3 regions of the Streptomyces sp. NPDC060205 genome follow, and region 1 is predicted to be linked to each of the others. Evidence: riboswitches for the same ligand, from Rfam matches in the RefSeq annotation. Region 1 holds a riboswitch; each other region holds the start of a gene.

Region 1 (9,739 bases):
AAGAACACCAGGTCACCGGGTTGGAGTTCGGAGCGGGAGACGCGTTGGCCCGCGTTGATCTGCGCGTATGTCGTCCGGGGCAGCGAGATGCCCGCGGAGCGGTACGCGGCCTGCATCAGCCCCGAGCAGTCGAAGGCGTCGGGACCGGTGGCCCCCCACACGTAGGGGCTGCCGAGCTTCCCGTAGGCGTACGAGACCGCTGCCGCCGCCCGGGAGTTGGGCGCGGTCGTGGAAGGGGAGCCCTGGCCGAGGGTGCGGGAGGCCTGGCCGGAACGAGAGGCGCGTGCCGTGTCCGGGTCGTCCGCGCCGATGCGGGCGCGGTCCGCGTCCGGCAGCTGAGACAGCAGTTGGCGGGCCTCGCCGAGCTTGCCGGTGACCGTCTTCTTGTGGCGCTTCAGGTCCGCCTGTCGCGCCTTGAGCGAGGTGAGTTCGATGTGCGCGGCACCGCGCAGCTGCTCGATGTCGCGCAGCTGTGTGCGTACACGGGAGACCGCCGAGGCCTGCCTGCTGCCGGCCCGCTCGGCGAACGCGGCCCCCTCCAGATACTGATCGGGGTCCGAGGAGAGCATCAGCCCCAGCGCGGGGTCGATGCCGCCGTCCCGGTACTGGGCGGTCGCGAGCGAACCGAGCGCGTCACGTTCGGAGTTGAGCCGTTCCGTCTTGCGCGCGGCCTCGTCCTGCAGCGTGCCGAGCCGGTCGGCCGCCTTCGTGGACTTCTCCTTGGCGCCGTTGTACTTGTCGGTGGCGACCTCCGCCTCCTGGTACAGCTTGTCGACTTTCGCCTTCACCTGGGCCGGCGTGAGCTCGGGTGCGGCGACCCCCGTCCCGTCGAACGCCGTCGCGCTCGCCGCACCCGCGAGGGCGATGGTGAAGGCGGTGCGGGCCGTACCGCCGCCGAGTGAGCGCTGTCTGGGCTTGCGGTGCGCTGCCACGTGCGATCCACGTTCCTTCCGTAGCCGCCGAGGCACTGGTGCGTCCACGGCGGTGGCCCTCAGGGGCTGGTTGCACGTCCGGCGGCAGCCCGCACAGGGGGAGCGGACCGCCGCCGGACCTCTTGGCGGTGGTGCCGACTGCCGCCCTGGCCCGGGCGGTTGTGGTGGGGAGCCGGTCACCTGGGGAAGGACGCTAAACCTCACGACACGCCGGCGGTAACGGCATGTACGGAACTGGTGGCACTCGGCCACGAGCTGACCGGGTGCGACCGTGATCCGGGCCCGGTGCCGGCGACTTGGCGTGAGGGGGTGACCGATGGGCGCGTTGTGGGGGAGCGGTACACCCGACGGTGCTATGGGCTCCGCCCTGGGCCCGCGAGAGGCCCGGGCCGCGGGCCGGTGCGGAGCGGCATGCGGGCGTCCGGTTAGGGTCCGGGCTCATGGACGTACTCATTCATGTCTTCGTCGCCCTGCACATCATCGGCATCGCCTCCCTGCTGGGCGGCTTCCTCACCCAGCTGAAGGCCATGGGCGACGGCACGGCCCGCTTCACCCCCGCCATGCTCCACGGCGCGCTGACCATGCTGGTCACCGGCGCGGTCCTCGTCGGCCTCAACCAGGCCGACGACCAGACCGTCAACAACGTCAAGATCGGCGTGAAGCTGGCGCTCCTGGTCGTGATCCTCGGCCTCGTCTACGTCAAGCGCGACGACGAGAAGGTGGAGAAGGGCCTGTTCGCCCTGGTGGGCGGGCTGACCACGGTGAACGTCTTCATCGCGGTGCTCTGGACCTGAGCGGCCCGGGCGACCGCCCGGAACACGGAAGGGGTACGGCACCCAGGTGCCGTACCCCTTCCGGTGTCCGTGTGAGCCGCTAGCCGGGCCGCACCACGCTGTGGATCGGCATGTAGTAGATCGACTCCTCGCGGACGTACGCACCCGGCTTCGGGGCGTGGATCATCATGCCGTCGCCGATGTAGATGCCGACGTGGCTGATGTCGTCGTAGAAGAAGACCAGGTCGCCGGGCTGGGCGTTGTCCACGGAGACCGTCGTGCCGGTGTTCACCTGGTCCCACGTGGTGCGCGGGAGCGTCACACCGGCGGCCTTCCAGGCGGCCTGCGTCAGACCGGAGCAGTCGTACGAGCCGGGACCGCTCGCGCCCCAGACGTACGGCTTGCCGATCTGGGCGCGGGCGAAGGCGAGTGCCTTGGCCGCCTTGGTGGAGGAGGCGGAGTCCGAGCCCGCCGTGCTGCCGGTGCCCGTACCGGTACCGGCTCCCGTGCCCTGCGTCGCCGCCTCCTGGCGGCGGCGCTCCACGTCGGCCGCCTGCTGCCGCGCCAGCTCGTCCGCCTTGCGCCGGGCCTCCTCCTGCTTCTGCCGCTCGATCGCGGCCAGGCGGGCCTTCTCCTCGGCGGTCAGCTTCGACAGGAGCTCGCGCGCCTCGGCGAGCTTGCGCTGGACGTCCGCCTTGGACGTCTTCAGCGTGCTCTGCGTCGTGGTGAGCGTCTCCAGGCCCTCGGAGGCCTCCTGCCGCTTCTTCGACGTGGTGGCCCGCTGGGTGACGTACTCGTCGACGGCCTGCTTCTGGCGGGCGGTCAGCCGGCTCATCAGCTGGGTCTGGTCGAAGTAGTCCTGCGGGTTGTCCGCGAGGAGGAGGGAGGCCGTGTCGGGGGCGGAGGCACCCGTGCGGTACTGCGCGGCGGCGAAGGTCCCGAGCGCCTCGCGCGCGGAATTGAGTTTCTCCGTACGCTGCGCCACGTCGTCGAGCAGCGTGGCGACGCGCTTGCGCTGCTTGGTGGTCTTCTCCTTGGCCGCGTTGTACTTCTCGGTGGCCGTACCCGCCTGCTGGTAGAGGTCGTCGATCTTCTTCTGGACTTCCTCCGTGCTCGGCCTGGGCTCCGCGGCGGGCGAGGCGTCCGCCGTCTGGGAGAGCAGGGCGACCGAGGTCAGGGCCGCGGTGGCGAGGGCAGGTGTCCGGATGCCCAGGGAACTGGGGGGCCGCGACTTGCGGTGTGGCGCCACGAGGGCGTCTCCTTCCGTCATCCGCCTACCGAGTTAGCTGTCGGGTTCGGGCGAGTGCTTCGGAAGGTTTGCCCTACGGTCCGTGTCCCACGAGGGAGTTCGGACCGATTCACCCCAGGATCGGTTGGGTCCCCGGTTCCGGAGGCCACGAGGGCATGCCGGATTCGGCGGAGCCCGCTCGGCCCGGCGTTGTTCGCCGGTGCGGGTCGAGCGGCCTACGCGAAAGTTAGCCAATACGTGTGGCACCTGTGAAGTTTGATGTGCGATATGCCCGATACATTTTCGTGACCTGAGCCACGGGAGTCACCCGCCGACGTCAATTGGTCGCGATGTGATCCGAGTTGTCCCGGAGGGGAACAGGGCGCGCCCTGTCTTCACACGGATATACGGAGGCCATCCGTACGCGGTTCAGGTGCCGGCGAAGTTCCGGCCGGGCGGCCGGGCGGCCGGGCGACTGAGCAGCGAGGCGGCGGGTCGGCGGGGCAGAGGTGCGTACCGCTGTACCGCTGGTATCGCCGCACCCGGTGTCGCTGCCGTGGCGGCCACCGTGTGTAATGGCGTGCTCATCACCGGTGAAGCTCTGCCCTTGGCTCACCCGGCCAGGAATCCGCCGAGTTTCCGGGGTGGCGGCCGGGTGTCAGTGGGGACGCCTAGACTCGGAGAGCGATGAGCAGCCTCTTTGATGACAGCTTCCTGGCGGACCTCAAGCCCTCCGGGGCCCACGGGGAAGAGCCCCCGCCGCCGCCCGAGGACGAAGCGCCGGACCACGGTCCGGACGACCTGTTCGGCGGGCGCTTCGACGTGCCTCCGAGCAGGGACGGCCACTACCGCGACGGCGCGCCCCGGCCGTTCGTGGACCCGGCCGCGCTCCTGGACGGGCTGAACGAGAACCAGCGCGCGGCGGTGGTCCACCACGGCTCCCCCCTGCTCATCGTGGCCGGTGCCGGCTCCGGCAAGACCCGTGTGCTCACCCACCGCATCGCCCACCTGCTGGGCGAGCGCAAGGTGCATCCCGGCCAGATCCTCGCGATCACCTTCACGAACAAGGCCGCGGGCGAGATGAAGGAGCGCGTCGAGCAGCTCGTGGGCCCCCGGGCGAACGCGATGTGGGTGATGACCTTCCACAGCGCCTGTGTGCGGATCCTGCGCCGCGAGAGCAAGAAGCTCGGCTTCACGTCGTCGTTCTCGATCTACGACGCAGCCGACAGCAAGCGGCTCATGGCCCTGGTCTGCCGTGACCTGGATCTCGATCCCAAGCGCTTCCCGCCGAAGTCCTTCAGCGCCAAGATCTCGAACCTGAAGAACGAGCTGATCGACGAGGAGGACTTCGCCGCCCAGGCCTCCGACGGCTTCGAGAAGACCGCCGCCCAGGCCTACGCGATGTACCAGTCGCGGCTGCGCGAGGCGAACGCGCTGGACTTCGACGACCTGATCATGACGACGGTCAACCTCCTGCGCGCCTTCCCGGACGTCGCCGAGCACTACCGCCGCCGCTTCCGCCACGTCCTCGTGGACGAGTACCAGGACACGAACCACGCGCAGTACTCCCTCGTCCGGGAGCTCGTCGGCAGCGCCACGGACACCGTGGCGCACCCCGAGGACGTACCGCCGTCGGAGGGCGACCTCCCGCCGGCCGAACTGTGCGTCGTCGGTGACGCCGACCAGTCGATCTACGCCTTCCGCGGCGCGACGATCCGCAACATCCTCCAGTTCGAGGAGGACTACCCGAACGCGACGACGATCCTGCTGGAGCAGAACTACCGCTCCACGCAGACGATCCTGACCGCCGCCAACGCGGTCATCGAGCGCAACGAATCACGCCGCCCGAAGAACCTGTGGACGAACGCCGGCGCGGGCGCGCGCATCACGGGCTACGTCGCCGACACCGAGCACGACGAGGCGCAGTTCGTCGCCGAGGAGATAGACCGTCTCACCGACGCGGGCGACGCGAAGGCCGGCGACGTCGCCGTCTTCTACCGTACGAACGCCCAGTCCCGTGTCTTCGAAGAGATCTTCATCAGGGTTGGCCTGCCCTACAAGGTCGTCGGCGGTGTCCGCTTCTACGAGCGCAAGGAGGTCCGGGACGTCCTCGCGTACCTGCGGGTGCTCGCGAACCCCGAGGACTCCGTACCGCTGCGCCGCATCCTGAACGTGCCCAAGCGCGGTATCGGCGACCGCGCCGAGGCGATGATCGACGCGCTCTCCCAGCGCGAGAAGATCAGCTTCCCGCAGGCGCTGCGCCGCGTCGACGAGGCGTACGGCATGGCGGCCCGCTCGACGAACGCGGTCAAGCGGTTCAACACGCTGATGGAGGACCTCCGGACGATCGTCGAGTCCGGCGCGGGCCCGGCGACCGTCGTGGAGGCGATCCTCGAACGCACCGGCTACCTCGCCGAGTTGCAGGCCTCCACCGACCCCCAGGACGAGACCCGCATCGAGAACCTCCAGGAACTCGCCTCCGTGGCGCTGGAGTTCGAGCAGGAGACGGCCGGCGGCGAGACCGCGGGCACGGCGGCGGCGAACGAGGGCGAGGGCGCGGCCGAGGCCGGTACGCCGACCGGGCTCGCCGCCTTCCTGGAGCGGGTGGCCCTGGTTGCCGACTCCGACCAGATCCCCGACGAGGACGAGGACGGCTCCGGGGTCATCACCCTCATGACCCTGCACACCGCCAAGGGCCTCGAATTCCCGGTCGTCTTCCTGACCGGCATGGAGGACGGCGTCTTCCCGCACATGCGCGCCCTCGGCCAGACCAAGGAGCTGGAGGAGGAGCGGCGCCTCGCGTACGTCGGCATCACCCGCGCGCGCGAGCGGCTCTATCTGACGCGGGCGTCGATGCGCAGCGCGTGGGGGCAGCCCTCGTACAACCCTCCGTCCCGTTTCCTGGAGGAGATCCCGGAGGCGCATCTGGACTGGAAGCGCACGGGTTCCATGGGAGCGGTGGCTTCCGGTCCGGTCGGCGGTGTGGCGGCCTCCCTGTCCTCCTCCCGCTCGCGCTCGGCGGCCTCGGGCGCGTCCGGCTTCGCGACGCGCCGCGGCTCCTCGGAGAAGCCGGTGGTGTCGCTGGCGGTCGGAGACCGTGTCACCCACGACCAGTTCGGCCTCGGCACGGTGGTCGGCGTGAAGGGCATGGGGGCGAACGCGGAGGCGACGGTCGACTTCGGCGGCGAGAAGCCGAAGCGCCTGCTGCTGCGGTACGCGCCGGTGGAGAAGCTGTAGGCAGCGGGACGGGCCTTGCGGGCGGGGCCGCCGACCGGGCGGCTTCGCCGGTCCGGGGGCCCTCCGAGCCGGCGCTCGCAGATCCTAGGAGGGGTCGATGCCGTGGCTGCGCAGCCACGGAAGCGGGTCGATCGCCGAACCGCCGCCCGGGCGCACCTCGAAGTGGAGGTGCGGGCCGGTGGAGTTGCCGGAGTTGCCGGAGTACGCGATCGGGTCGCCGGCCTTCACGACCGCGCCCGAGGCGACCTTGTACGTGGACAGGTGGCAGTACCAGGTCTCCGTGCCGTCCTTGGCCGTCACGATGACCATGTTCCCGTAGGCGCTGTTCCACTGCGTACGGACCGTTCCGTCCGTCGCGGCCATCACCGTCGTGCCGTACGAGACCGGGAAGTCGATACCGGTGTGCACGGACATCCAGTTGATACCGGCCTGGCCGTAGTAGGCGCTGAGCCCGTGCCGTGCGACCGGCAGCGCGAACTTCGGACGCAGCCGCTCCTTGCGGGCCGCCTCGGCCGCCGCCTTCTGCTTCTCGGCGGCCTGCTCGGCCTTCAAGTCGATACGTTCCTGCGTGCGGCTCGCCCGGTCCGCGAAGTCGTCCGCGTCCGCGGAGAGGCTTTCGAGCTGGGCGTCCAGCTTGTTGTTCGCGACCGACGGTTTCACGGTGCCGGCATCGGGTGCGGCGGCCGTCGTCTGGACATCGTCTCCGCCGTCGCCACCGGTGACGGACGCGGCGGCGATACCGGCGACACCCATCACACAGGCCGACGGGACGGCGATCGTCAGCAGCGCGGAGCGCTTGGGCGGTGTGCGGCGGCGCGAGCGGGAAGCGGAACGGTTCGCCGCTCGGGACCCGGCGCGACCTGCGGCGACGGGAGTGATCTCCTCGACGCCGTCGAGCAGGTCGGGCTCGTCGTCGGCGTCGTCGTGCTCGTGGGTACGAGCGTGCGGGTCGGAGTCCGCGTCGGCATCGCCGGGTCCTGAGTGTTCGAACTCGCCCTGCGCGGCCACCCGTTCCTCGTACGGCAGCTGCTCGAACGTGGCGGTGGCCTGCTGGTGGAACGATTCGCGCTGGTCGTACGCGTCCTGCTGGTCGTACGACTCGTGCTGCGGGTGGGACTGGTGCTGCGGGTGGGACTGGGGCTGCTCGCCGCCGTCCGAGTTCCACGCCGTCGCGTCGTACGTGCCCGTCTCGAAGGTCGGCGCCGTCCACTGCTGGGTGGGGTCGGCCTGCTCGGCCTGGTGCCAGGCGTTCGCGTCCCACTGCCCGGTGCCGTCGGGGCTGCCGCCCTGCGTCGGGATCTCGCCGAGCTGCTGATAACCGGCGTCCGGCCAGACACCGCTCGTGTCATAGCTGCCGGTCTCGTAGGCCGCGTGGTGCTGGGCCGCGTACGGGTCGTAGTTCAGGGTCTGGTGACTGCCGGTGGAATCAGTCCAGTTACCGCTGTGGGCCGCCCCGGTCGTGGTGCCGTACGAACCCGTCCCGCCGCCGCTCCCGTCGGTTCCGCTTCCGTTGCCGGGCAGATCGCCGAAGAGGGGATCGGTGTCGAACGTGGCCGTGGCGTAGGCGCCCGTCATGTCGTAACCACCTGTCGTGCTGTACGAACCGGTGGCGGCCGGGTCAAAACCGGTGGCGGGGTATCCGTCGTAGGTGGTGAAGTCGCCGTACTGGACCCCCTGCCCGCCGTGGGACGCGTAGTGCGCCGAGGCGGCATCGGGAGCCGGAGCCGGGGGAGTTACGGTCCCCGACGGGTGACGGTCGTTCACCAACTTCTCTTTCGCCTCGACAACAGGGGCTGGCAGAGCAGTGCGGCGACTGTACCCGGCGGTATGCGGGCGCGACAATCTTCAACAGGTTTCCTCCTCTCAGGAAAGGGGCATTCGGATGCCTTTCGGCGGAGGATGGGCAGAGCTTTGGCCTTGCGTTCGATGAATGTTCGAAGAAAAGACGCCTTCGAAGGCGAACTCGGCTTCCGCTTAGGAGCTTTCCGCCGCTCCCCGTTGCCCCGGTTCGGGGCGGATCGACTCCGGACGTCCGCTTCCGGTTGAGCCTTCGCGGATGGCACCGGGTTTCCACGGACGGGATGTCCCCGGACGGGCCCTCTCGGTCACGCCACTGTCAGGCCGCCGGTGTGAGCGGCGGCGCGGGCGGTTTCCTCCTCGGAGTCCAGGGCCTGGCGTATGCCGGCCGCGACCGCCGGGTGCACCGGCAGGGCGAGATGTCCGATTCCGCTCACGCGCACGTTCTGGGCGAGCAGATCCGGATGCTCGATGCACGCCGTCTCCAGCGGGACCATCAGCTGGTCCAGGTCGCTCCAGAAACTCACGAACCGCGTACGGCAGTGCGGGGCGGGCTTGCGCAACTCTTCGAGTACGCCGGAGCCCGGGCGCATCTGCCGGACGATCGGATGCGCGTTCATCAGCGGTACGACGCGGGTGCCCGCATGCGGTGTGCCCAGGGTGACCAGGGTCCGGACGCGGACGTCACCGCCCAGGCGCTGCACGTAATAGCGCGCGATCAGCCCGCCGAGACTGTGCCCGACGATGTCCACCTCCTGGCGGCCGGTGCGCTCGCAGATCTCCTCGATGTGCCGGCCGAGCAACTCGGCTGCGGTCCGTATGTCGCAGGTCAGCGGGGAGTAGTTGAGCGACTCGACCTGCTGCCTGCCGTGCTGGGCCAGGGAACGGCGCAGCAGCACGAAGACCGAGCGGTTGTCTATGAAGCCGTGCAGCAGGACGACCGGGGGTTTGTCCGCGGTGGGCAGCCGGGCGGCGTCGGCCGTGCCGTCCGCGTCGAGATCCGGGTCGGGCAGGTCGGCCAGGGACCGGGCCGGGATCGGGGACCGGCGACGCTCCGGGGTGATGCCGGACGGATAGAGGACGAGATGACCGGCGAGGATCGCGATCTCCAGAGCCGTCGCCTTCAGCAAGGTCAGTGAGAGCCCGGCCAGTCTCGTGGGCAGCAGGCGCTGGCACAGTGGAAGAAAGGGCAGCAGTGCCCTGGTGACCTTCATGGCCGACCTCCCGTCGGCGCACGGCAGGAACCCTCTGTCCCCCGTGTGCCCTCGTGGGAAGCCGATGGGTGAGGACGGCGACGGTGCACGTGCGGCGTGGGTGACGCCGGTGGAGCGACGGGCCGGCCGTCGTCGTGCGATCGCCGATACGCCGCACCACCCCGTCGCGCGGCTGACGGCGCGGAGGTGCGGAGACCTCGTAGCGGTTTCCCTTGCGCCCGTCCCGGGTGCGAACCGTGTGTCGCGGTGTGCGGGATCGATGCGCTGCGAACTTGTCCCACCGTGTGATTTCCCCCTCGGTCTCCACCGCGAAACTGCCGGTTGCGGGATGGTGCAGATAACGTTCGTTCACTTCCCCGGACCGTGCGGTGCGGGGTGGCTGTGCCGGGCATGTCCGAGATGCATGCTTGGAACGGACGCGGCGGCGGGTCGCCGGCGCGGTGTGGCGATCGTCGTCGCTGGTCGAAACAGATCTCTGCAGATCGGTGTAGTCGGTTCATGGAGGCAGTGATGGGTGTGGCAACCGGTCCGATCCGCGTGGTAGTGGCCAAACCGGGG
Region 2 (9,739 bases), on a different contig from region 1:
GAGCGAGCAGAGCACGAGGGCGAGGAGCGCCGCGCGGCCGGTCAGCCGCGAGCGGCGGGCCTGGCGTTTGGTCTGGGAGCGGTAGACGCGGGCGGCGGTCTGCTCACCGAGCGCCCGCAGCCTGGTCGCGGTGGAGAACCGGTCACGGTCCTTCACAGCCATCTGTCCGCCTCCCCGATACGTACGTACGTCCCCGCACACGGTACGGGACCGGGTACGGGGACGTACGTACGACGCTGCCTACGAGGGCGTTCAGCCCTTGAAGCGGGGGAAGGCCGAGCGGCCCGCGTACACCGCGGCGTCGTCGAGGATCTCCTCGATGCGCAGCAGCTGGTTGTACTTGGCGACGCGGTCCGAGCGGGCCGGGGCGCCGGTCTTGATCTGGCCGCAGTTCACGGCGACGGCGAGGTCGGCGATGGTGACGTCCTCGGTCTCGCCGGAGCGGTGGGACATCATGCACTTGAAGCCGTTGCGCTGGGCCATCTCGACGGCGTCGAGGGTCTCGGTCAGCGAGCCGATCTGGTTGACCTTGACCAGCAGGGCGTTGGCGGAGCCCTCCTCGATACCGCGGGCGAGGCGCTCGGGATTGGTGACGAAGAGGTCGTCGCCGACGATCTGGACCTTGGAGCCCAGCTTCTCGGTGATGACGTTCCAGCCGGCCCAGTCGTCCTCGTACAGCGGGTCCTCGATGGAGACCAGCGGGTACGCGGAGACGAGCTCCTCGTAGTACTCGGTCATCTCGGCGGCCGAGCGGGACTTGCCCTCGAACTCGTACTTGCCGTCCTTGTAGAACTCGGACGCGGCGACGTCCAGCGCGAGGGCGACCTGCTCGCCGGGGGTGTAGCCGGCTTCCTTGATGGCTTCGACGATGAGGTCGAGGGCCTCGCGGTTGGAGCCGAGGTTCGGGGCGAAGCCGCCCTCGTCGCCGAGGCCGGTGGACAGGCCGCGGCTCTTCAGGACCTTCTTGAGGGTGTGGTAGACCTCGGCGCCCCAGCGCACGGCCTCGGAGAAGGACTCCGCGCCGATCGGGGCGATCATGAACTCCTGGATGTCGACGTTCGAGTCGGCGTGCGACCCGCCGTTGAGGATGTTCATCATCGGGACGGGCAGCAGGTGCGCGTTCGGTCCGCCCAGGTAGCGGAAGAGCGGCAGGTCGCTGGCCTCGGAGGCGGCGTGCGCGACGGCGAGGGAGACGCCGAGGATGGCGTTCGCGCCGAGCGAGCCCTTGTTGTCGGTGGCGTCGAGGTCGATCATCGCCTGGTCGATGAGGCGCTGCTCGGTGGCGTCGTAGCCGACGAGCTCCGGGCCGATCTGCTCGATGACGGCGAGAACGGCCTTCTCGACACCCTTGCCGAGGTAGCGGTTGGGGTCCCCGTCGCGGAGCTCGACTGCTTCGAAGGCACCGGTGGAGGCGCCGGACGGAACGGCGGCACGACCCGTGCTGCCGTCGTCGAGGCCGACCTCGACCTCGACCGTGGGGTTGCCTCGGGAGTCCAGGATTTCCCGGGCTACGACGACGTCGATGGACGGCACGAGCATCTCCTTCTGGGATGTGACACAAGCTGTGCCGGGCCGGAGGCCCGGTTGCGCGCAGGCCGTGGTGGCCCCGCGGGATGAGCCTAACCGGCTGCCGGGGATCGGCCAGCCCTCGACCGCCTCCTGGACAGAACCGAGAGGAAATTGTTTCCGAACGGAACAAAGACACGGGCGGAAAGCCAGGCACAAAAAAAGCCCCGCCCCGGTGCGTACGGGGGAACACGCACCGGAACGGGGAGCCCGTGGGGGACGGGGGTGACCCTCACGAGGCCTCCACTATGAAGGACACGGATGTGAGGGCGCTGTGGTTCAGTCGCGATTCGGATGTGGGCCGGACCTCCGGTCGGGGCCGAGCGGCCAGTGCCTCGGCCGGAGGTGATGTCCGGACCGCCGAAGGGGGACGCGACCGCCGGCCCGCCGGGGGCGGGCCGGCCGGCGTGCGGCCCGCGTCAGCTGAGGTGCAGCTGCTGACCCGGGAAGATGAAGTCGGCGTCGTCGACGATGTCGTCGTTGAGCTTGTACAGCTTCGCCCAGCCGCCCTTGACGTTCTTCTTGTCGGCGATCTCGCTGAGGGTGTCGCCCTTGACGACCTTGTACTCGCCGTCGCCCTTCTTGACCTTCTTGCCGGTCGGAGTCTCGACGGTCTTCTTGGTCGCCGGACGCTCCTGCGAACGCGAGGCGCGCTCCTCGGAGGACTGCGAGTTCTGCTGCTGCGGCTGCGAGGTGCTCTGGTTGGAGCTGCTGGAGCCCGACGGGGCGGTGGAGCCGCCGGTCGAGGCGCCGGACAGGCCGACGCCGCAGCTCGGCCAGGCACCCTTGCCCTGGCTCGCGAGAACCTTCTCGGCGACGGCTATCTGCTGGGACTTGGACGCCTGGTCGGCGGTGGAGGCGTAGGAGCTGCCGCCGTACGCGGCCCAGGTGGAGGACGAGAACTGCAGTCCGCCGTAGTAGCCGTTGCCGGTGTTGATCGACCAGTTGCCGCCGGACTCGCACTGGGCGACGGCGTCCCACTCGGACGCGGTGGCGGCGGAGGCTCCCGTGGCGCCCATCAGCGGGACGGCGACGGCGGCGGTGGTGACACCGGCCAGCGTGGCGATGCGGGCAGCCTTGGACGGGCGACGGTGCTTGCCCTTGTTCGAAAGCAGCATGAAGTAGATCCCCTCACCGACGCCTGCGAGGTGAGCTGTCGGGTTCGGGCCGAGTGAGTTGCCCGGCCGCGTGACACTGCTGTCACGCGGCTTAACCCCAAGCCGTGCCCGGCCATGACGACCGGGTCCGGCACTTACCTGGGTCCCCCGCTCCTGCCTACGGCGCTTTACGCGACGACTGTTCCCGTACGGCCGTTGGCAGGATTCGGCGTGCGACCGTCGGGGCTCACCCATGGCGAGCGGTCACGACCGTAGACACGGGCCGCGCCGAATTTCAAAGACGATCAGGGGTGTTGAGATCCATGTCTCAATTCGCCAAATCGGACATTCAGCGCGAACTACCGCTGCTTTTCGCCCGATTCGGCGCCTTGATCACTACTTGCTCGGCATCGCTCAGCCGTCGACCGCGAGGCGCTGACCGGGGATGATGAAGTCCGGGTCGGAGCCGATGCTGTCCTTGTTCGCGGCGTAGAGCTCGCCCCATCCGCCGTCGATGCCAAGGGAGTCGGCGATGCTGGAGAGGGAGTCCCCGGAACGGACCGCGTACGAGCCCTCGTCGGCGAGGACGCGCGAGGTGCTGTCGCTGCGCGAGGCGTGCCGGCCGGCGTAGTCGTCCGCGCGCGGCGCCATGTCGGCCTCCTCGGCGCTGCCGCCCCGGTGACGGCCGGAGCTGTCCGCGGCCGCGTCGGCCGAAGCGTCGTCGCTCTGGGACGACTTGTCCGAGTCGTCACCCTTCGCCTTGGTGTCGGCGGACGAGCTGTCCGTTCTCTGTGCGTCCGAGGCGGAGTCGTTGTCGGACTTCGAACCGCTGTCCGTGGACGAGTCCGACTTGGCGCCGTTGCTCCCCTTTGTCGCATCCGCGTCCGCGTCGGCCGACGGGCTCGCGGAGTCCTCGGCGAGGCCCGTGTCGACGTCTGCGGAGTCGGAGTCCTGCGTCAGACCGGCGACCAGACCGCAGGTCACCCAGGCGCCCGTGCCCTGCGCGGCGAGGATCTTCTCGGCGACGGCTATCTGCTGCGAGCGGCTGGCCTGGTCGGCGCTCTGCGCGTAGTCGAGGCCGCCGTGCTGCTCCCAGGTCTCCTGGCTCATCTGGAGTCCGCCGTAGAGGCCGTTGCCCGTGTCCGCGCTCCAGGAGCCGCCGCTCTCGCACTCGGCGACCGCGTCCCAGGTCGTACCGCTGGCGGCACTCGCGCCGCTCGCACCGAGCAGGGGGATCGCGATGGCCGATCCGGCCACGCCGGCGGCGACGAGGAGCGCCGGGGCCTGGCGGGGGCGACGATGACGGCCGTTCCCGGAGAGCATGCGATTGCCTTTCGCGTGACAGCAAGGAATACGCACGGGGCACGGCGAAAAGCCGTGCTCGTGACTGCTGCGACGGGCGGACCTGCCGCATTGATGGGTGAACGTAGCGGCACTCGAACTCTTGTCACAAGTCGGTGCAGCGTAGATAACGTGAAGATCACAGAGTTGACGGAGTCTCACCTTCCGTGGCCTCCGGTGCTACGGCCACCAGCACTTCCGTCAAGATGTCGCGACCGGGGTGAACTCCACCGGAAGCGTGCGCAATCCCCGCATGATGAGCCCGCCGCGCCACCTCAAATCGGCCGAATCCCCCGCGAGTTGCAGGTCGGGCAGCCGGGTCAGCAGCGTGGCCAGCGCGGTCTGTCCCTCCAGCCGGGCGAGGGGCGCGCCGAGGCAGTAGTGGATGCCGTGGCCGTAACCGAGGTGTTGGTTGTCACGGCGGGAGAGGTCCAGCGTGTCCGGGTCCTGGAAGCGGTCGGGGTCGCGGTCGGCCGCCGCGAGCACGACGAGTACGGGGTCGCCGGCGGCGATGTCCTGTCCGCCGACGCTGAGCGGTTCGGTGGCGAACCGCCAGGTGGCCAGCTCCACGGGCCCGTCGTAGCGGAGCAGTTCCTCGACGCCCGTCTCCAGCAGGTCCGTACGGCCGGCCGCGAGGGAGTCCTGGAGCCGCCGCCGCTGCCCGGGGTGGGTGAGCAGGGCGTAGGTGCCGTTCCCGATGAGGTTCACGGTGGTCTCGAAACCGGCGAACAGAAGGATGAAGGCCATCGCCGCGGCCTCGTTCTCGCTGAGGTGCTCGCCGTGGTCGGAGGCCCGGATGAGACCGGAGATCAGGTCCTCGCCCGGTGCGGGCACGTCCGTGAGCTCCTGGCGCTTGCGGTGGATCAGCTCAGCGAGGTAGCCGCGCATCTTCTTGACCGACCGGGCGACGCCTCCCCTGGGCCCGCCGCCGTGCCGGATCATCATCCCGGCCCAGTCGCGGAAGTCGTCCTGGTCCTCGCGCGGGACGCCCAGGAGGTCGCAGATGGCGTAGATGGGGAGCGGGAAGGCGAAGTCGTGGATGAGGTCCGCCTCCCCCTTCCCGGCGAACCCGTCGATCAACTGATCCGTCAGTTCCTGCACCCGGGAGCCGAATTCGGCCACTCGCCGGGGGGTGAACGCCTTGCTGACGAGCCGCCGCAGCCGGGTGTGGTCCGGCGGGTCGATGTTGAGCAGGTGGGTCATCAGTTCGGCCTTGCGCTCGCCCGGAATGCCGGTCTTGCCCTTGGCGTGCGCGGGCTCGTCGTGATGGGCGGGATTCTTGCTGAGCCGGCCGTCGGCGAGGGCCTGCCTGGCATCGGCGTACCGCGTGACGAGCCATGCTTCCACCCCGCTGGGCAGCTTCGTCCGATGCACGGGGGCGTGCTCACGGAGCCAGGCGTACGCCGGGTAGGGGTCGGTGGCGAACTCCCAGCTGAAGAGTTCGGGGACGGGCTGCCCCGTGGTCGGCGCGGGCGGCTGTGCAGGCGTTTCGGTCACTCCTCGACGGTATCGGGGGGGACGGCCGGGGCCCGCCCGGTGTCCCGGCGGCCCGCGCTCGCCCTCCCGCGCCGGCCCGGACCATGACCGCCTTACGCACTTGATGACGGGCTGTCCCTGAATGTCCTCCCCCTTGACTGGCCGACTCTCCGGCTATCTACATTCGCGGGCGTGGACCCCGAGATGCTCCGGACCAGTTTCGCGGTCGTCGAAAGACGGGCCGAGTTCGCGCTCAAGTACTTCTACTCGCACCTGTTCTGGCACCACCCCGACGTCCGCGCCCTGTTCCCGCTGGACTCCCCCGAGGACAAGGAACGCCAGCGGGACCGGCTGTTCACCGCCCTGGCGCTCGTCGTCGCCCGCCTGGAGGGGCCGGAACTGCACACGTACCTGCGGGAGCTGGGGCGGGACCACCGGAAGTATCTGGCGCGCCCCGAGCACTACACGGCCGTGGGGGACAGCCTGATCGCCGCGTTCGCCGCGGTGTCCGGGTCCGCGTGGAGCGCGGAGGTGGAGAAGGCCTGGGGCGAGGCGTACGCGCTGGTCACGGACGCCATGCTGGAGGGCGCGGGCGAGTCCGAGAGCCAGGGGCAGCCGTCCTGGTGGGACGCCGAGGTCGTCGGCCGCACCGCGCTGCCCGGGAGCGCCGGGCGCGGGGACGACCTCGCCGTGCTGACGCTCCGTCCGGACCGGCCCCTGCGCCATCTGCCGGGCCAGTACGTGAGCGTGGGCAGTCCGCGGGTGCCGGGGGCCTGGCGCCCGTACTCCGTCGGCAACGCGCCCCGCTGCGACGGCACGCTCGATCTGCATGTCAGCCTCGTCCCGGGCGGTGCGCTGTCGCCCGAACTGGTCCGGCGCACCCGGGAGGGCGACGTCCTGCGGCTCGGCGCGCCGGGCGGCCGGCTGACCCTCCGTACGCCCGTGGAGCGGCCCCTCACCTTCATCGCGGCCGGTACCGGGTGGGCGCCGGTGAAGGCGCTGCTGGAGCAGGTGGGGCGGGCGCCCGGTGGGTACGACGAGGCGCGGCTCTTCGTCGTCGCCCGCGATGTCGCGCACCTCTACGACCGGGCCGTGCTCGACGCCCTGCGCACGCGGGTGCCCTGGCTGGACGTCACCGTGCTCACGCCCGCGCCGGGGCGGCCGAGGGCGCAGGCCACGGAGCGGTTGCTGACGGCGCTGGGGAACCGGGCGAACTGGGCTCGGCACGATGTGTATCTGGCGGGGCCGCCGGGGCTGGTCGCGGGGGTCTCCTCCGTGCTGCCCCGGCTGGGCGCGGAGCCGGGGCGGGTCTTCTGTGACGAACTCCCGACCACCGGGCCGGAACGGGACCGGGACGGGTGTCGGGCCCTTGGGCCCGGAGCGTGGCTGCTGCGGCGGCCTCAGCCGCGGTGACGCTCCGCTGGGGGTGGTGGTGTGTCGTCCGCGGGTCCGGTGGGGGCTGGTCGCGCCGTTCCCCGCGCCCCTGGGAAGGCGGGGCTGCGCCCCGGCCCTGCACGTCGGGTGCGGGGGTCAGGACTCCGTTGCCCGTATGGCGTCCCGGTAGGTGCGGGACGCTGCTCTCAGGGATGCTTCCGGGTCCACGCCGGATTCCTCTGCCCGGGCTGCCAGGGCCAGGAGTTCGTAGCCGATGCCCTCGCCCTGGGGCAGGGGGGTGTCCAGGCCCGCCGTGCGTGCGCGGGAGACCAGTTTCGCGGCCAGGGCCAGGGCGGGCTGGCCCAGCGGGACGCCCTCCGTGACCGATGTCCGCTGCTTCTCCTCGGCCTTGGTGCGCAGCCAGTGCTCCTTGACCTCCTCGGGTGTGGAGGCGGTCTCGTCGCCGAACACATGCGGGTGGCGGTGGATCAGCTTGGTGACGATGCCGGCCGCGACGTCGTCGATGGAGAAGGGCTCCGACCCGTCCTCCGCGCTGCCCTCCTCGGCGATCCGGGAGTGGAAGACGACCTGGAGCAGGACGTCGCCGAGCTCCTCGCGCAGCTCGTGCCGGTCGCCCTCCTCGATCGCCTCGACGAGTTCGTACGCCTCCTCGATGCCGTACTTGGCGAGGCCCTTGTGGGTCTGCTGCGACGACCAGGGGCATTCGCGGCGGATGCGGTCCATCACCTGGACGAGGTCGAGGAGACGGGCGCCCGGGAGGTCGTACGAGGCGGGGAGCAGTTCGAGGTCGGGCATCCGGACGCGTCCCGAGCCGGCCAGCCGGGCCAGGCCGTCGGTCAGGCGCGGTTCGCCCTCGCCGGTGGCGACGACGGTGACCGTGCGCCCGCCGGCGCACGCGTCGACCAGCTCCTGGGCGCCGGGGGCGGTCTCCTCGACCTCGATGCCCGCCTCGCGCAGATACGGCAGCTGCGGGTGGGCGCCGTCCGCGCACAGGACGCGGTCGGCGCCGTGCAGCGCCTGCCAGGCGGGCCAGGACAGGAGTCCGGGCGCGACACGGTGGCTGGTGGTGAGCAGGACGATGCGCCCGGGGCTGGATGCGTTCACCCCTCGAACGTAACCCACGCCACCGACATCGAGGTCACGCCCTGTGGACGGGGCGGATCCGGGACGGCTACGCGGTCTTCTGGCTCGCCGCCGCCGTGATGTCGCGCACCCATGGGAGCTTGGCGTCGACGCGGCTGCTCTTCTCGACGTCCCAGCTGCCGTACCGGGGGTTCAGGTCGACGTCCAGCTTCTTGGAGGCGTCGGACAGCGCCTTCCAGAAGGCCGGCTGGCTGGTGTCCGTGCCGAGCGCGGCGGCGAGCTTCTGGGCCTCGATCTGGACGCGGAGGTTGTCGTCGAGCCGCTCGGGCGGCACCCCGTACTGCTGGAGCCAGCTCACTTCCAGGGCCTTCGCGCCGCCGGCCTGCTGTTCCAGTCCGGTGCGGGCCTGCTGGATCTCCTTGCGGGTGACGCTCACGCCCGCGTCGTCGGCGGCCCGGTGCAGCACCCGGTCGAGGACCATGCCGTGCAGGGTGTCGCGGGTGAGGCCGCCGGACTTGGAGATGGCCTGCTCGTACTGCGCCTCGCCCGTGGTGGCGGCCCGCTGCGCGGACCGTACCTCGTTCACCCGGTTCTCCAGCTGGGAGACCGTGATGCGGTCGTCGCCGACGACGGCCGCGGCACCGGGGTGCGCGTCGCTGCCGCAGGCGGTCAGGAGGGGGGCCGCGGCGGCGAGCGCGGCGGTGAGCAGGAACGCGGTGCGACGGCGGCGGTGCAAGGAGAACCTCCTGTAGGAGATTGTGCGACGGTGCACAAAGTCTTGCGGTGATCGATGGTAGGCAGGGGACCGGCTCTCGGCCACCCATTCGACCCAACGATTCGCCAGGACTTCGGGCACCGTCCCACGCGCGCGGTTCAGCCGCGGACCTGTCCCAGCCACTGCAGGGTCCGGCCGATGTCGCCGACGAGCGGATGGCCGGGGCCCCGCAGCCGTTCGACGTCGTACCGGAGCCGGGCCAGCGTGTCGTGTGCGGCGGCCCGGTCGCCGAGCGCGAGGAGCAGATGGCCGATGCGGCGGCGCACCTCGAAGGACAGTTCGGCGTCCTGGGCGACGTACTGGTTCTCGTAGTAGGGCAGCAGTGCGCGGTACTCGGCGAGGGCCGCCGCCGGTTCGCCGAGCTGTTCGAGGCACTGTGCGGCCTCGTAGCGGAAGCGCAGGGACTGCGGGTCGGCCCGGCCCGCCTCGGTGGCCCGTTCGTCGGCGAGGCGGCGCAGTTCGGGCAGGGCGCGGCGGTACTGGCCGTCGTCCATCAGCGTGGCCGCGTACTGCTTGCGCAGGGTGCGTACGACCGGTGAGTGCTCGCCGTGCTGGGCGGCGGCGGCCGGGAGGATCTGGCCGAGGATGTCGACCGCCTGGGTGATGCGGCCCTCGCCGAGGAGGCGCTTGACCTCGTCGACGGCTCCGGCGACATCGGGTTTCTCGACGGCGGGCGCGGCCTGCGGCTGCGCGGCGGGGGTGCGGGCGCGGTCGGGCCAGGGGGCGTGCGGGCGCAGAAAGGGGCGTGTGGGGTCGAGCGGCCCGCCGGACGGGATGCCGCGCGCGGGGAGCAGCGGCAGCAGTTGCTCGTACGTCTCCTGGGCGGAGTCGGGGCGGTGCTGCGGGTCCTTGGAGAGCAGCCGCAGGACGAGGGCTTCGAGCGCCTCGGGCACCTCGGGGCGCAGCCGGCGGACCGGCAGGGGCGGCTCGTAGAGGTGGCGGTGCAGCACGCCGAGGGCGGTGGAACCGGAGAACGGCACGTCCCCGCTGAGGAGTTCGTGCAGCA
Region 3 (9,739 bases), on a different contig from region 1:
CAGTTCCCACCGGCCCGCACCTTTGCCTTGTTGCCTCTGAGGCAAGTCATTTGCCTCTGAGGCAACGCTGCGGCTCAATAGAGGCATGAACCCTGTCCAGGGTACGCACCCCACCGTCGCCCCCCAGCTACGCGCCCTGCGCCGCCGCGCATCCCTCACCCTGGAGTCCGCGGCCGGCGCAGCCGGACTCTCCCCCGCGCATCTCTCCCGGCTGGAGACCGGTCAGCGCCAGCCCTCCCTGCCCATGCTGCTCGCCCTCGCCCGTATCTACGGCACCACCGTCTCCGACCTGCTCGGCGAGACGGTCACCGAGCGGGACGCCGTCGTGCGCTCCGCCGACATGGAGCCCACGAAGGCCGGCGGCTGGACGTACTGGCAGGCCGGCGCCGCCGGACGCGGCATGCAGTCCCTGCGCGTGCACGTCCCCTACGGGACGCAGGGCGACATCGTGCGGGTCCACCCCGGCGAGGAGTGGCTGTACGTCCTCCAGGGACGGCTGCGCCTGCGCCTCGGGGACACCGCGCACGTCCTCGAACCCGGCGACAGCGCCCACTTCGACTCGCTGACCCCGCACCGGATCGCCGCCGCGGACCGGGACGGGGCCGAGCTCCTCTTCGTACACACCCTGCTGCAGAGTCCGACAGCCGCGCTGTGCCTCGGACCGACGACGACCACGACGACTTCCGGAGAATCCTCATGAAGGACATCGAGGAGAAGTTCCCGCGCGCGCTGTGGGTACGGCTCATCATCTATGTGGCGGTCGGGCACGTCTTCGCCGCCTTCATCTACCTGCTGTTCACCCTCGGGGCCAGCAACCAGTAGCGGACCGGGGCCGCGGCCCCGGTCAGTCGAGGAACCGCTGCCGCAGCCGCTCCCGTATCTCGGGGGTCACGCCGAGAGCCTGCTCCAGATACGCGTCGACCCCGCCCCAGGTCTCCTCGATCGTGTCGAACGCCGCCGCCAGGTACTCGGCACGTGCGTCGAACAGCGGGCTGAGCAGCTCCATCACCTCGGGGGTGTACGCGGAGGAGGCGGAGCTGCTGCGGTGCACCTTGTAGCGGCGGTGTGCCGCGTTCGACTCCAGGTAGTCCGTCACGATGGCCTCGCGCTCGACGCCCACGGCGAGGAGCGTCACGGCGACGGAGAGGCCGGCCCGGTCCTTGCCCGCCGCGCAGTGCATCAGGGCCGGGACGCTGTCCTCGGCCAGCGCGTGCAGCACCTGCCGGTGCTCGGCCGTGCGCTCCTTGATGATCGTGCGGTAGGACGCGATCATGCGGTTCGCCGCCCGGCCGTCCGAGAGCAGCTCACGCAGCTCGTCCACGTTCCCGTCGCGGACCATCTTCCAGAACTCGGCGCCGTCGGCGGGGTCCGTCAGCGGAAGGTTCACATTGCGCACCCCGGGCAGCTCGACGTCGGCGCCCTCCAGCCGCTGGTCGGCCGCGTTGCGGAAGTCGAAGATCGTGTGCAGGCCCAGCGAGGCGAGGAACGCGGCGTCCGACGCCGTCGCGTGCGCGAGGTGGCCGCTGCGGAACAGCCGTCCGTACGCCACCCGCCGGCCGTCCACCGTCGGCAGGCCCCCCACGTCGCGGAAGTTGCGTACGCCGGTCAGCTCGGGCTCGGTCGACGGGGCCTGCTGCGTCACGGGGGCTCCTCCCCTCGGCCACCGACGCGGCTCGTCGGCGAGGTGCGTATCCGACGATACGACATCGGTTCGTGGGCCAATGAGTTGTCCACAGGCGTTGCCCGAAGGGCAGGTCGGCCCTGATGATGTTGGGGCTTGAGCGTGCCTGTTCGAATATGTGAGGGCTTGATGGTAGAGATCGGCGCAGACGGCCGTACGTGGCTTCTTTCGGGACCCACGAGCAGTTACGGCCTGCGGCTCGGTGACGAGGACGAGCTGCTTCATCTGCACTGGGGCCCGAGGATCGCGCTCGCCGACGCCGAGGCGCTCGCCGCGGGCCCGGGTCCCGAGTACTGGGCCTTCGAGGCGACCCTCGACGGCCACGAGGAGTACCCGGTCGAGGGCGGCCCCCGCTTCGTACGGCCCGCGCTGTCGGTGCGCACACCGCAGAGGCGCGGCACCGAATGGCGCTTCGAGGGGTACGAGACCGGCGGCGCCGACGGGCAGGGGGCCGAGGGAGCCGGCGGTGACGAGCTGCGGCTGCGGTTCTCCGACTCCGGGCTCGGCATCACCCTGCACTACCGGATGCGGGCCGGCACCGACGTCGTCGAGCGCTGGGTGACCCTCGCCAACGAAGGGCCCGCCCTGGAGGTGCTGCGCGCCGACTCCGCGACCTGGACGCTGCCGCGGCGCGACGGCTGGCGGCTGTCCCAGCTGCACGGGCGGTGGGCGGCCGAATCCCGGCTCGTACGCTCCGAACTCACCTACGGCGAGAAGATCATCGGCAGCCGGCGCGGGCACACCGGGCATCAGCACCTGCCCTGGGTCGCGCTGGACGCGGACGGCACGGCGACCGAGGAGCTGGGCGAGGTCTACGGCTGCGCGCTGGCCTGGTCGGGGACCTGGCGGATCGCGGTGGCCCAACTGCCCGACGCGCGCGTGCAGATCACCGGCGGGGCCGGATACGACGACTCGGGCCTACTGCGGCTGGAGCCGGGGGAGACCTTCGTCACCCCCGTCTTCGCGGGGCTGTGGAGCGACGGCGGCTTCGGCGGGGCGAGCCGCGCCTGGCACGCGTACCAGCGCGCGTACGTGATCCCGGACGCGGAGCGGGACCGGCCCGTGCTCTACAACTCCTGGGAGGCCACGGAGTTCGACATCTCCGAGGAGCAGCAGCGGGCGCTCGCCCGCCGGGCCGCCGACGCCGGTGTCGAGCTGTTCGTGGTCGACGACGGCTGGTTCGGGGCGCGCACCAGCGACCGGGCCGGCCTCGGCGACTGGACGGTCAACCGGGACCGCTTCCCGGGCGGGCTGAAGCCGCTGGGTGACCACGTGCACGGGCTCGGGATGCAGTTCGGCATCTGGGTCGAGCCCGAGATGGTCAACCCGGACAGTGAGCTGTACCGCGCGCACCCGGACTGGGTGCAGTTCCAGCCGGGACGGAAGCGGACGGAACTGCGCAATCAGCTCGTGCTCAACCTCGCACGCGAGGACGTCCAGGAATACCTGTGGGAACAGCTCGACGCACTGCTCTCCAGCGCGCCGATCGACTACGTGAAGTGGGACTTCAACCGCGCCTTCACGGACGCGGGCTGGCCCGGCGAGGCCTATCCGCAGCGGCTGTGGGTGGACCATGTGCACGCCCTGTACAAGCTGTTGGACCGGCTGCGGGCGGCCCACCCGGGTGTCGCCTTCGAGTCCTGCTCGGGCGGCGGCGGGCGGATCGACCTCGGGATCATGGCGCGTACGGACCAGGTGTGGACCTCCGACAACACGGACCCGCTCGACCGGCTCGCCATCCAGCACGGCTTCAGTCAGGTGCATCCCGCGCGGGCCATGGCCGCCTGGGTCACCGACAGCCCGAACACCCAGCTCAACGGACGTGTCAGCTCGCTGCGCTTCCGGTTCGTGAGCGCGATGGCCGGGGTCCTCGGCGTCGGCGGCGACCTCACCCGCTGGACCGAGGAGGAGCTGGCCGAGGCGCGGACCTGGGTGGAGCTCTACAAGGAGATCAGGCCCGTCGTGCAGCGCGGTGAGCTGCACCGGCTGCGGGCGCCGCAGGGCGGACTGAGCGCCGTCCAGTACGTCCGTGACGGCGAGGTCGTCGTCCTCGCCTGGCTCCAGGCCCAGCACTACGGCGAGCCTGCCCTGCCGGTGAGGCTGCGGGGCCTCGACCCGTCGGCATCGTACGAATGCCTCGAAACGGGCGAAGTCCACCGTGGTGCGGTGCTGTTGCATCACGGGCTGCGGACGGGGTTGCGCGGCGACCTCGATGCGGCAGTTATCCGCCTGCGTCGCATCTGACTGATCTGTCCGTAATGGAGCCTTCATTCCAACTAGCTCCGGAGTGAAGGCTCCTGAGGCGGTCCTTGGTGAGCAGCGTCATATCCGTGACGTTCCGCTGTCGCCATGCTCACGTAAGTCCGCTTTGTTTTCAGGGCTTTAACAAACCGAGGACGGTCCCCATTCACACAGGGTGACTGGTATTTCGGTCGAGGATCAAGAAAACGGGGCACACAGGAAACCCTCAAGCTTGTTTGCGCCTCTTCATGTCGCTTACGTTCACCTCCAATCCGGACGGACGCCCAATCCTGCCGCCGCCCGGAATCCGCACACTCACCCGTATGTGGCAGGAGCGGGGGACCCACAGGTAGTACGCCTGTTCCGGTCTCCGGAACGGCTTGGGGTTAAGTCGTGCGAAAGCACGGCCGGGCATCTCCAGCTCGCACCCGACAGCTCACCTCGCAGGCGCCGGAGAGGAATTCGTCATGCCCGCGAAGGGTAAGCACCGCCGTCCCAAGTCCCCGCGTTTCTCCCGCTCCATGGCCGTGGCCGGCACCGGGGGCGCAGCTCTCGCCCTTCCGCTGCTCGGCGCCACCGGAGCGCACGCCGCGACTCCGCAGACCGCCGCGGACTCCGTGGCGAGCGCCGCGAACGTCGCGAGCAAGTCCGTCGCCGCCGCTCCGGCCGCCGAGAAGCAGGCCGAGACGAAGAAGGTCACGACCAGGACCTACTCCGTGCGCTCGGGCGACTCCCTGTCGAAGATCGCCGACACGCAGGACGTCGACGGTGGCTGGAAGAAGCTGTACTCGGACAACCGCACGTCCATCGGCGGCGACCCGTCCCTCATCCACCCGGGTCTGAAGCTCGCCCTCGGTGGCAAGGCGGCGGCCGGCTCCGGCTCCACCGCCCCCAAGGCCGCCGACAAGTCCGCGGCCAAGAAGACGACCACGGCGTCCAAGGCCGCCGACACCTCGACGGCCACCGGCTTCACGCTGCCGGTCGCGGGGGCGTCCATCGGCACCTCGTACAAGATGTCGGGCAGCATGTGGTCCAGCGGGTACCACACCGGTGTCGACTTCGTCGTGCCCACCGGCACCGCGCTCAAGTCCGTCGGCGCGGGCACGGTCGTCTCCGCCGGATGGGGCGGCGCGTACGGCAACCAGGTCGTCATCCAGCTCGCCGACGGCCACTACGCCCAGTACGCCCACCTGTCCTCCCTCTCCGTCTCGGCCGGTCAGAGCGTGACCGGCGGACAGCAGGTCGGCCTCTCGGGTGCCACGGGCAACGTCACCGGCCCGCACCTGCACTTCGAGATCCGCACCACCCCGGACTACGGCTCGGACGTGGACCCGCTGGCCTACCTGCGCGCCAAGGGCGTCTCCGTCTGACACCCTCCGACGCCGCCTGACGCGGACCGACGCCCGCGGGCGTCGACCGATGTGAAGCTCCGAAGGCCGGACCCTGTGATCCCCGGGGTCCGGCCTTCGGCATGTCCGGGGCCGGACGGCCGGCGGGAACAGCGGCGGGGGCGGGGGCGTTCACAGGCGTTTCAGGCCCCCGGACGGTTCAGGACGCGCAGGAACTGATCCGTGAGCTGTCCGGTGTCGAGGCCGTCCGCGCTGCGCCCGGACAGGATGTGGAAGAAGGGCGGGCCGATCAGCAGCGCGGTCGCCTGTTCCGGCGAGAGGTCGGTGCCGCTCGGTTTCCGCACCGCCTCCACGACCTCCGCCGCGCTCTCCCCGAGGATGTCGCGGGACGCGAGCAGCGCGGCGACCTCCGCGTCGTGCTGGGCCTCGCCGATGAGGGCACGGTAGGCCGCGCCCGCGTCGGAGCGGGCCAGGAAGCCCACGAGTGCGTCGAGATAGGCCTTGAGGTCCTCGCGGGGATCCCCGCTGCGGGGCACGGACAGTTCCTGCCGGGCGTCGATGACGCTGGCCTCGTAGAGCACCTCCGCCTTGTTCGACCACCAGCGGTACACGGTCTGCCGGCCCACGCCCGCCCGCTCGGCGATGCCCTTCATGGTCAGGGCCGCGTACCCCACCTCCACCAGTAGGTCGTCGACGGCGTGCAGCACGGCGGCCCGTGCGCTCTCACTGCGGGGCCGTCCGCGGCCGCTTCCATCCACCATCCCGCAACTCTATACGAGGCACGGTGTCTCGAATGTGTTACCTTTACGGTGCACGGTGACTCGGAAATGGGTCTCCGGCCTCGTGCCGCCCGTCTCGCGGTAACGGCGCTGCATCACAAGCAATCTGACGCGGTGTCAGTGCCGTGCCCGGCAGGCCCCACCTGTCCCCACACCCGTCTCCACCCCTCATCCGTCCTTCATCCGTCCACTCACCTGCCCTCTTCAGGGCGAAGGAGGTCACGCTCATGCGTGCATTCGTCACCGGAGCGACCGGCTGGATCGGCTCCGCCGTGGTCGACGAGCTCGTCTCCACGGGCCACCAGGTCATCGGCCTGGCCCGGTCCGACCGGGCCGAGAAGGCCCTCGCCGCCAAGGGCGTCGGCATCCTCCGCGGCGACCTCGACGATCTCGGCTCGCTGCGGCGGGGCGCCGACCAGGCGGACGCGGTCATCCACCTGGCCAACAAGCACGACTGGGGCGATCCCGCCGAGTCCGACCGATCCGAGCGCGCCTCGGTCCGGGCGCTCGGCGACGCCCTCGCCGGGACCGGCCGCCCGTTCGTGGTCGCCGCGCCCCTCTCCGGCCTCGTCGAAGGGCGGCCCGCCACCGAGGACGACGTCTCGCCGGCCGTCGGCCCGGACTCCAACCGGGGCGGCAGCGAGAACCTCGCCCTGGACTACGTGGCCCAGGGCGTACGGACCGTGATCACGCGGTTCGCGCCGAGCGTCCACGGCCACGGCGACTGGGGGTTCGTCAACTTCCTCACCGCGGCCGCCCGCGAAAGGGGCGTCTCCGGTTACGTCGGCGACGGCACCGCCGCCTGGTCGGCGGTGCACCGCGACGACGCGGCCCGCCTCATCCGCCTCGGCATGGAACAGGCGCCCGCGGGGACGCGGCTGCACGCCGTCGCCGAGGAGACCGTCACCACCAAGGCCATCGCCGAGGCGGTCGGCCGCAGCCTCGGCCTGCCGGTCGCCTCCGTCGCACCGGGGGACGCCGGGCCCCATTTCGGCTTCGTCGGCCGCTTCTTCGCCTCCACCATGACCGCGTCCAGCGACGTGAGCAGGCGGCTGCTGTCCTGGGAGCCCACCGGGCCGACCCTGCTCGCGGACATCGACGCGGGCGCGTACACGGCCTGACGGCCACGGGCGCCGCGCGGCCCGAGGGGCGGGCCCGGTGAAGCGTGGGCGACGGTACGCCCTCCCACGCCCCCTCGCCCGTTTCGGCCCGCCCCGGCTCGCACCCACCCCACCCACCCCACCCGGCCCGACTCGCGCATCAACCCCGCTCGAAGGAGTCAGTGTCATGCCCACACCTCCGTACACCCTCGCGGAACCACGTGTCTCCGCCGCCCTGACCCGCATGTTCGAAGCCGCCGGCCATGACGACGAGACCGTGTCGCGGCTGAGGAGCGACCGGCCCCATGACTGGGGGGCGCGGACGGCGCAGGAGCTCGCCGACGCGGCGCAGGAGATCTACATGCCGGTCTCCGCCGACGGCGGCAAACTCCTCTACAACCTCGTCCGTGCCACCCGGCCCGCCAACGTCGTCGAGTTCGGCACCTCGTACGGCATCTCCACGCTCCACCTGGCCGCCGCCGTGCGCGACAACGGCACCGGCCGGGTCGTCACCACGGAGATGAGCCGGACCAAGGCGGCGTCGGCCCGCGACACCTTCGCCGCCACCGGTCTCGACGACGTGATCACCGTTCTTGAGGGCGACGCCCTGCGGACGCTCGCCGCACTGGGGCAGCCGGTCGACTTCCTGTTCCTGGACGGGTGGAAGGACCTCTGTCTGCCCGTCCTGCGGCTCCTTGAGCCGCACCTCGCGCCCGGCACCCTGGTCGTCGCCGACGACGTGGATCTGCCCGACCTCGGCCCCTACCTCGACCACGTGCGCGACACGGCCAACGGCTACCACAGCGTCACGTTCCCCGTCGAGGACGGCCTCGAAATCAGCTGCCGGCTCTGACCGGGTGCGTACGACACGGGGTTGAAACACCGGCAGCATCGACACGGGGCGTCGGGGGCGGCACAGTGATCAGTGATCCGCGCAAGCGCTTTCTGTCCGCGGACCGACCTGTCCCCGATGCCCTCGGTGTCGCCGAACCCCGGAGGAACCCCGTATGACGACCACACGCAGAGCGTTCGGAGCGCTGGCCGCGGGTGCCGGGCTCGCCGCGCTCGTGCCCGGACAGCAGGCGAGCGCCGCCGTCCGTCACGGGCGGGGCCGGGTCGTCGCCCGCGACGACTTCCGCCACGGGCTCGGCCAGTGGGTCACCGAGCTGCAGGACGGCGGCAGCGTCACCGCCTCCCGGGGCGTCCTGGACATCGACGTGCCCAGCGGGGCGACGGTCTGGTTCCGGCGTGCGCTCCGGGGGCCGTACGTCATCGAGTACACCGCCACACCGGTCTCCGCGGGCGGCGCCAACGACCGCGTCTCCGACCTCAACAACTTCTGGAACGCCACGGACGCGCGTTCACCCGACGACCTCTTCGCCACACCCCGCGGCGGCGCGCTCGCCGAGTACGACCACCTCAGGACGTACTACGTCGGTTACGGGGCCAACTCCAACACCACGACCAGGCTGCGCCGGTACGTCGGTGAGGCCGGTGTACGGCCGCTGATCTTCGACTACACCGAACCCCTGCTGACGGCCAACCGCCCCCACAGGGTCCGGATCGTCTCGGACGGGTCCACGGTCCGGTGGTGGAACAACGGACGGCTCGTCTTCGACTACACCGACCCGGAGCCGTACACGCGTGGGCACTTCGCCTTCCGGACCACCTGGAGTCACTTCGCGATTCAGGACTTCCAGGTCCGGGAGCTGCGGCAACGTCACTGAACGCGCCCCTTATTCCGGGATTGACCAACACTTGACGAGTGGCTTATCTCACCGGGCGTCAACCCCTTCCTACGGTCGCGTAGGTCACACGCCAAGGTGAATCATGGGCCGACGTGGCAGACGATTCGAAAGACGACAACAGATCAGTGATCGGGTCGTACGTGGCGGTGGGGGACAGCTTCACCGAGGGCGTCGGCGACCCGGGCCCGGACGGGGCGTTCGTCGGCTGGGCCGACCGGTTCGCGGTACTGCTCGCGGACCGGCGGCCCGAGGGCGACTTCGATTACACCAACCTCGCGGTTCGCGGGAAGCTGCTCGACCAGATCGTCGAGCACCAGTTGCGGCGGGCCAGGGAGCTCGCGCCGGACCTGGTCTCCTTCTGCGCGGGCGGCAACGACATCATCCGGCCGGGCACCGATCCCGACGAGGTCGCGGAGCGCTACGAGCGTGCCGTCGCCGACCTCACGTCGGCCGTCGGCACGGTCCTCGTGACCACCGGCTTCGACACCCGTGGCGTACCCGTGCTCCGGCACATGCGGGGCAAGATCGCCACGTACAACCTCCATCTGCGGGCCATCGCGGACCGGTACAAATGTCCGGTGCTCGACCTGTGGTCCCTCAAGACCATCCAGGACCGGCGGGCCTGGGACGGCGACCGGCTCCATCTCTCGCCCGAGGGGCACACGCGGGTCGCGCTGCGCGCCGGACAGGTCCTCGGCCTTGAGGTGCCCGCGGACCCGGACCAGCCCTGGCCCGTGCTGCCGCCGCGCGGCACGCTGGAGGTGCGGCGGGACAACATCCACTGGGCGCGCGAGTACCTGGTGCCGTGGATCGGCCGGCGGCTGCGCGGGGAGTCCTCGGG

Evidence for each region. A riboswitch is a leader RNA that binds a small molecule or an ion and turns the genes downstream of it on or off. The one in region 1 is predicted to bind cyclic di-AMP.
Region 2: another riboswitch for cyclic di-AMP. It lies ahead of ACFWGJ_RS25880 (transglycosylase family protein); the one in region 1 lies ahead of ACFWGJ_RS05810 (NlpC/P60 family protein).
Region 3: another riboswitch for cyclic di-AMP. It lies ahead of ACFWGJ_RS20615 (peptidoglycan DD-metalloendopeptidase family protein); the one in region 1 lies ahead of ACFWGJ_RS05810 (NlpC/P60 family protein).

Annotation. Positions count from the first base shown of each region.
Region 1 covers NZ_JBHWZP010000020.1:36,367-46,105, reverse strand. Annotated here, with positions in the region: gene ACFWGJ_RS05820 (NlpC/P60 family protein) at 1-932, opposite strand, end outside; gene ACFWGJ_RS05815 (hypothetical protein) at 1,373-1,726, shown strand; gene ACFWGJ_RS05810 (NlpC/P60 family protein) at 1,806-2,954, opposite strand; cyclic di-AMP (ydaO/yuaA leader) riboswitch at 2,961-3,134, opposite strand; gene pcrA (DNA helicase PcrA) at 3,621-6,170, shown strand; gene ACFWGJ_RS05800 (M23 family metallopeptidase) at 6,255-7,934, opposite strand; gene ACFWGJ_RS05795 (lipase family alpha/beta hydrolase) at 8,276-9,181, opposite strand; gene ACFWGJ_RS05790 (cobalamin B12-binding domain-containing protein) at 9,692-9,739, shown strand, end outside.
Region 2 covers NZ_JBHWZP010000162.1:1,098-10,836, forward strand. Annotated here, with positions in the region: gene ACFWGJ_RS25870 (septum formation initiator family protein) at 1-162, opposite strand, end outside; gene eno (phosphopyruvate hydratase) at 253-1,539, opposite strand; gene ACFWGJ_RS25880 (transglycosylase family protein) at 1,986-2,684, opposite strand; cyclic di-AMP (ydaO/yuaA leader) riboswitch at 2,690-2,859, opposite strand; gene ACFWGJ_RS25885 (transglycosylase family protein) at 3,078-3,986, opposite strand; gene ACFWGJ_RS25890 (cytochrome P450) at 4,206-5,501, opposite strand; gene ACFWGJ_RS25895 (globin domain-containing protein) at 5,673-6,893, shown strand; gene ACFWGJ_RS25900 (nucleoside triphosphate pyrophosphohydrolase) at 7,011-7,997, opposite strand; gene ACFWGJ_RS25905 (SurA N-terminal domain-containing protein) at 8,047-8,694, opposite strand; gene ACFWGJ_RS25910 (protein kinase) at 8,832-9,739, opposite strand, start outside.
Region 3 covers NZ_JBHWZP010000110.1:3,845-13,583, reverse strand. Annotated here, with positions in the region: gene ACFWGJ_RS20635 (helix-turn-helix domain-containing protein) at 86-700, shown strand; gene ACFWGJ_RS20630 (DUF6126 family protein) at 697-822, shown strand; gene ACFWGJ_RS20625 (tyrosine-protein phosphatase) at 845-1,642, opposite strand; gene ACFWGJ_RS20620 (alpha-galactosidase) at 1,811-3,925, shown strand; cyclic di-AMP (ydaO/yuaA leader) riboswitch at 4,210-4,385, shown strand; gene ACFWGJ_RS20615 (peptidoglycan DD-metalloendopeptidase family protein) at 4,390-5,292, shown strand; gene ACFWGJ_RS20610 (TetR/AcrR family transcriptional regulator) at 5,454-6,032, opposite strand; gene ACFWGJ_RS20605 (SDR family oxidoreductase) at 6,278-7,171, shown strand; gene ACFWGJ_RS20600 (O-methyltransferase) at 7,338-8,003, shown strand; gene ACFWGJ_RS20595 (DUF6250 domain-containing protein) at 8,158-8,877, shown strand; gene ACFWGJ_RS20590 (SGNH/GDSL hydrolase family protein) at 9,024-9,739, shown strand, end outside.